2 linked regions of the Methylacidimicrobium sp. AP8 genome follow. The protein of the gene in region 1 interacts with the protein of each later gene in a pairwise test. Links are inferred from orthologs where the notes say so. Each region holds a gene or a part of one and is shown on either strand. Other genes may lie near its edges.

The links.
Region 2: the proteins of epsC (region 1) and cysK interact in binary tests that used the Escherichia coli proteins (3 or more experiments, as listed by UniProt). The link is inferred for Methylacidimicrobium sp. AP8 from one-to-one orthologs.

The regions. Positions count from the first base shown.
Region 1 is NZ_LR797830.1:2,297,383-2,300,962, reverse strand. What follows is about bases 359-3,231. They hold epsC (serine O-acetyltransferase EpsC), read left to right. Parts: upstream 359-1,287; coding sequence 1,288-2,175; downstream 2,176-3,231. Other genes in these bases: MTHMO_RS10740 (cysteine desulfurase family protein), read left to right, coding at 2,172-3,231; MTHMO_RS10750 (shikimate dehydrogenase), read right to left, coding at 359-1,125. In the rest of the region: more of MTHMO_RS10750, read right to left, coding at 208-358; more of MTHMO_RS10740, read left to right, coding at 3,232-3,332; MTHMO_RS10735 (complex I NDUFA9 subunit family protein), read right to left, coding at 3,288-3,580.
Region 2 is NZ_LR797830.1:2,134,144-2,137,050, forward strand. It holds cysK (cysteine synthase A), read left to right. Parts: upstream 1-924; coding sequence 925-1,890; downstream 1,891-2,907. Other genes in the region: MTHMO_RS09945 (glycosyltransferase family 9 protein), read right to left, coding at 1-866; MTHMO_RS09955 (RNA polymerase sigma factor RpoD/SigA), read left to right, coding at 2,226-2,907.

The sequences.
Region 1 (3,580 bases):
TACCATCCTGAGATAAGCTGTCCTTCTCTTCCCTGCTGGAAAATTTGATCGTAGGCAGCGGAAAGGCGTCGCACAAGGCAATCTCCCGAACACGCAAACTTTTTTCCCTTTGAATTGACGACGGAAATTTTGGTGCTCCTGATGCATCGGAAACGGACAGGAGATATCGCAACGGAGCCCGACGACGAGTCAGGCCTCCGCTCTCTCTCACCGGGAGGGCGTTTCGCGGTATCCGGCCGAGGTGACGGCGACGAGGGCCTCGCGCATGACGGAGATGGGAGCGGGCGTAGATGTCCAGAGTTCGAAAGCCAGGGCTGCCTGGTGAAGGAGCATTCCGAGCCCGTTCGCCGCTCGAGCACCCCTTTCCCGCGCGGCTTCGAGCAGGGGCAGCTTGGTCGGCCAGTAACGAAGATCCAAAACAAAATTCTTGGGACCGAAGAGCCGATCCAGAAATCCAGGATCCTGCAAGAAAAGAGGATCCTCGGCGACCGACGAGACGATCAAGTCGGCGTTCGCAGCCGCTTCCGCAAGGGCGGCTTTCTCCCAAGGTACGACGGTGATCCGTGAGCGTTGTTCCAGTTCGGCAGCGAGCGAAGAAGCCTTGGAAGCCGTGCGGTTCGCGAGGAGAAGAAGAGGGCAACCTTCCCAAGACGCTTGGCGCGCGAGCGCGGCCCCCGCGCCGCCAAGCCCCAGGAAGAGAATACGCAAATCGCGGAGGGAGACCGAAAAGGCTTCCTCTACCGCGAGCACCCACCCTCGTCCGTCGGTGTTGTAACCCTCGAGAACCCCGTTCTCGTGCAGCACCGTATTGACCGAGCCGAGCCGGATGGCGCTCGTCGCTCGCCGCTGGCAGAGCCGATACATCTCCTGCTTGAGGGGAGCCGTGCAGTTCCATCCGGAAAAGCCGATCGTTTTCAGCCGATCGACGGCGGCGGCGAGCCCGGCGGTGTCCACCTCGAGACGGCCGTATCCTCCGGGCCAGCCGACGGCGGCGAACGCGGCTTGATGGATGGCCGGGGACAAGGAATGGGAGATCGGAAGGCCCAGAACCGCATACGACTTGGGCCAGGGGAGCACTTCCGGAAGTGTGGGAAGGTGCCAGATTGGACTTGCGGCGTCGGGCATATAGGGGAATGCTCTGATATAGGATATAGGGGAGAAGAGAAGGATCGACAACCCTGGCTTCTCGCGCACGATGTCCGAGGATTCGCTCTATCCAGTCCGCCGGGCATGGACCCTGAGGAGAAGATCGGTGGGAGGGGCGAGCCAAGACTCGTCCGGTCGGTGATGCCACTTCCGGAAATTTCCGAAGCGCTGCTCAGGTCCTACGAAAAGGATGGCGGAATCAATCGGGCCGATCGGTCCAATCTTCCTTCCAAGCCTGCGGTCGCCCGGATGATGGAAGATCTGCTCGCGCTCCTCTTCCCGGGCTTCCATTCTCCTCCTCCCCGCTCCTCCCGCGACCTCTCCAACTTCGTCGAGGAGCGGCTGGCGCGCCTCCATCGCAGCCTGACCGAGCAGCTTCGGAAGAGCTTGGGTCCCAAGGCGGAAGCTGCCGGGGAGGACGAGGAGGTGGCACGTTGGTTTTTGGCCCGACTTCCCGAAACCCGAGAGCAACTGGCCACCGACGTGGAGGCGACATTTTCCGGCGATCCGGCTGCGGCAAGCCCAGAGGAAGTCCTCCTGGCCTATCCCGGAGTGGAAGCGATCGCCACCTACCGGTTGGCCCACCTCCTTTACCTGCGCGGCGTGCCGCTGTTGCCGCGGATGATGACCGAGTGGGCGCATGGCCGGACCGGGATCGATATCCATCCGGGTGCGGAAATCGGTCCGTATTTTTTCATCGATCACGGAACGGGCATCGTGATCGGGCAGACTTGCCGGATCGGCAGGGCCGTAAAGATCTACCATGGCGTGACCCTCGGAGCGCGGTCGACGGCCGGCGGCAGAAAACTGCAAGGAACCAAGAGACATCCGACCATCGAGGATTATGTGACCATCTATCCCGGCGCGACCATCCTCGGAGGAGAGACAGTGATCGGGGCACATAGCGTGATCGGCGGAAACGTCTGGCTCACCGAAGCCGTGCCGCCCTACTCCGTAGTGACGTTGGTCCAACAGGAAACGCAAGTGCGGAAGCGCGGATCGGACCCCGGGACCGCAGCAGGCGCATGAAGCGGATCTATCTCGACTACAATGCGACTGCGCCGTTGGATTTTCGCGCCCGAGCGGCGATGGAGCCCTATCTGGACCTGCGGGGCAATCCCTCGAGCCAGCATGCGGAAGGGAGACGGGCGCGCGCCGCGATCGATCTTGCTCGGGAGCGAATTGCCGCGCTGCTGCGGGTGAAGCCGCGGGAGATCGTTTTCGTATCGAGCGGCAGCCAGAGCAACTCTCTCGGTATCCTCGGCCTGGCGCGTGCGCTCCGGGGCAAGGGCAATCATCTGATCTGCTCGGCGATCGAACATCCCGCGGTGTCCCAATCAATGGCCTACCTAGAGAGGGAAGGCTTCTTGGTGTCGCGGGCGCCTGTCGATCGGTTCGGAATGGTCGATCCCGAGGCGTTGGCGGCGATCCTGCGGCCGGAGACGATTCTTGTCTCCATTCTTTCGGCCAGCAACGAGGTAGGCACCCGTCAACCGATGCGGAAGATCGGGCGGATCTGCGCCGAAAGGGGGGTCGTATTGCATAGCGACGTCGTCCAGAGCGCCGGAAAGGAAGATCTCTGCTTTTCGGAATGGGGTGTCTCGTCCGCCAGCTTGGCTGCCCACAAATTCGGCGGTCCGCTGGGTGCGGCCGTCCTGTACGTCCGCAGCGGCCTTCACCTCGACCGCGTCATCTTCGGCGGAGAGCAGGAGGGAGGCCGTTGGCCGGGCACGGAAAACGTGGCGGCGATCGTCGGAATGGCGGAAGCCCTAGCTTGGGCGGAGGAAGAGCGGAAGGCCGGATCGATCCGCCAATGGGAACTGACGGAAAGGCTCTGGCAGGGGATCGCCGATCTTCCTGGCATCCGGAGATGGGGCCACCCGAGCCAGAGATTGACAAACACCCTAGCCGTCAGCTTCTCGCAGTTGGACGGGGAGAGCCTCCGGATCGCTCTTGACTTAGAAGGAATCGCCGTGTCCGGGGGGTCCGCATGCTCCTCCGGCGCCCTCCGCCCCTCTCCGGTGCTCCTGGCGATGGGAGCGAGCGAGGCGGAAGCCCGCTCGATGGTCAGGTTTTCCATCGGACCGGGAATCGGTTCGGAAGAGATCGAGGAGACGATTAGGCGATTCCGTAAGGTCGTCTCACGGGTAGAAGCTTGCTCCTTCGCTCAGAAGAAAGCGGGATAGACCTTCGCGGAAGGGCAGGAACTCGATGCCGAGATCCTTCGCCGCAAGGGTTGCATCCCCGATGTTCCCCTCTTCGAGCATGAGAAGGGGCTCGCGCCCGATCGGCAGCGGGGACGGAAGGCCCTCGGCGAAGCGGGCCAATGTGCGGGCGAGCGGCCAGGGAATGGGAAGGAGGAGGACGGGCCGCGACCGCAGGCTGAGCAGGCCCATCCCGCCCCAGGAGGCGAGTAGGATGCCCCACCCTTCCG
Region 2 (2,907 bases), 160 kb from region 1 along the record:
GCGGATTCCCGCCAGTCGGTCGGACCGAAGAGAATCAGGGTAGGCACCCCGAGAGCCGCCGCCAAGTGAGCGGGACCGGAATCGGGGCCCACCACCGCCTTCGCATGGCCCAGGATCGCCATCATCTGCCGCATGGGAAGGGAGCCGCGCAAGTCGACCACGTTTTTCGCCTCCAAGGGGAACCAGGGCCCTACCCCCATCACCACGAAGCAAAGATCCGGAACGGATCGCGCCAGTTCTCCATAATAGCGCCAGGGCCAGAGCTTTGTCCTCCACCGCGCGTACGGATGCAATACCACGTAGCGCCCGCTCGGCAATCCGGACATCGGCAGCGATCCGGCATCCAGTCCATAATCCACGGGTCCCTCAGGGACCCCCAAGTAGCGGAGGAAAGCGAGGTACCGCTCCTGGGCTGGCGGCGGAGGAGGCATGACCCGCTCACGATACACCAGAATCGAACCCTCCCGTCCGTTCCACGGGCCGATCCGCCGCTTCGCCCCGCTCAAGAGACAGAGAATGCCGCTGCGCAAAAGCCCTTGAAGATCGATAAGCAAATCGTACCGCTCTCTCCGGACGCTCGCGAGGCAGTGCGCGAGATCGAGGAGGAGCCGGGACGGCGTGCTTCGCCGCCGGGGAAACTCGACAAAGCGGTCGATCGCCGGGTGGTCCGTGAACAGCTCTCGGTACGGAGCGAAAGCCATCCAATGGATTTCGGCCGATGGCCATCGGCGCCGCAGGCCGGAGGCCACCGGAAGCGCTTGGACGACGTCCCCGAGCGAACTGAACTTGAGGATCAGGATCTTCTTCGGAGAGAACTCATCGTCCCCAAGCCGTCCCACCCGAAGCTCGCTCCGCCCGTCATTCATCCTTCCAGCCCGAGGTGCGAGCTTGACATATGTTCTCAAACTCTATAGAGAGCCAGCCATGTCGATCTTCCCCACGGTGATCGCGACAATCGGACGCACCCCTCTCATTCAGCTCAACCGGCTCGCACGAGGAATTGAGGCAAGGGTAGTGCTGAAGGCGGAATTTTTCAACCCGCTTGGCAGCGTCAAGGACCGGATCGGAGCCGCCATGATCGAGGCCGCAGAACGAGAAGGGCTCCTCAACGCAGAGACCGAAATCATCGAACCAACCTCCGGCAATACGGGCATCGCCCTGGCCTTTGTAGCAGCCGCCAAGGGATATCGCCTGACGTTGACGATGCCGGAGAGCATGAGCGTGGAGCGCCGAACGCTGCTGGCCCTGTTGGGAGCCAATTTGGTGCTTACCCCGGCCGCCGAAGGGATGGCCGGCGCCATTCGTCAGGCCATGGTCCTGAAAGAAAAGCGAGCCAACTCCTGGATTCCGCAGCAGTTCGAAAACCCCGCCAACCCGGACATCCACCGGCGCACCACAGCCGAAGAGATTTGGGCGGATACGGAGGGGGCCATCGATATTTTCGTGTCCGGGGTGGGCACCGGAGGCACGATCTCCGGCGTCGGCGAAGTGATCAAGGCGCGCAAGCCGAGTTTCCGCACCGTCGCCGTCGAGCCTCTCGGGTCGCCCGTCATCTCCCAGGCATTGCGAGGGGAGCCGCTGAAGCCGGGCCCTCATAAGATCCAAGGAATCGGGGCCGGCTTCGTCCCCAAGAATCTCAACCTCTCCGTCGTCGACGAGACCTTCTGCGTCGCCGACGCCGATGCGTTTGCGATGGCGCGTCGATTGGCTGCCGAAGAGGGGATCCTGGCCGGGATTTCCACGGGTGCGACCGTTCACGCTGCGCTTGAGATCGCCAAGAGGCCGGAGAATCGAGGCAAGCTCATTGTCGCGGTTGCCGCCAGCACCGGGGAGCGCTACCTGAGCACGGCTCTTGCCGAAGAAGCTCGCCGTCGCGTGGGTTCCTTGTAAGCTCCGGCGGATCCCCAGCGCTTTTCCGCTTGGGCCTGCGTCCGTCCCACTCCATACATAGGATGTCGACGTTCTTTTTGATTGCGAAGTCCGATTTCTAGCTCAATCCTACACTGCGTGGCTCATGAAGTTCGTGCCCGGGGCCCGGGCCGATGAGCCTGAATGCAAGGCGGGACGTAGTGGTTGTCCCGGTGTTGTATGGCGAGATGCTGCGATAAGGGCCGAAAAGTCGAAGGCCCGATAGCAGCCGGGCCTATTTCGCTAGCCACTGGAAATCGCTTCTGAGACAGGCTGGCTAAACACTCGGGCAGTCCCTTGCGTATTCCCGATTTGGCATGATCGACAACGACTCAGCGCTCAAACTCTATCTGCGGGAAATCAGCCAAATCCCCCTCTTGAGCCGAGAGGAGGAGGTGGAGCTGGCTCATCGGATCCAAAAGGGAGATGCGGCCGCCCGCCAGAAGATGATCCAGGCCAACCTGAGGCTGGTCGTGAAGATCGCCCATGATTACGCGACCAGCGGTCTCCCTCTCCTCGACCTGATTTCCGAGGGCAATATCGGGTTGATGAAAGCGGTCGACCGCTTCGATCCGTCCAAAGGCGGAAAGCTAAGCACCTATGCCGCCTGGTGGATCAAGCAATCGATCAAGCGGGCGCTGGCCAACCAGAGCAAGACGATCCGCCTGCCCGTGCATTTGGTCGACAAGATCGCTCGGATGCGGAGGACGGCGAGCCGGCTGGCGGAGGAGTTCGGCCGCGAACCGACCGACGACGAATTGGCCCAGGAGCTCGGCATCTCCTCCGCCCGCGTGGGAGAGCTGCGCACGATTGCGATTCAGCCCGCTTCCCTCAACGCGACCGTGGGAGAGGAGGAGGACGGTACCTCGCTCGGAGAGCTTGTCAAGGACGAAAGCGCGATCGATCCCGCTTCCATCATTCAAAACGAAAACTTACGAAAGACCGTGATGGAGCTCCTGCCCACCCTCGATCCCCGGGAGCGCAAGATCCTCGCGCTTC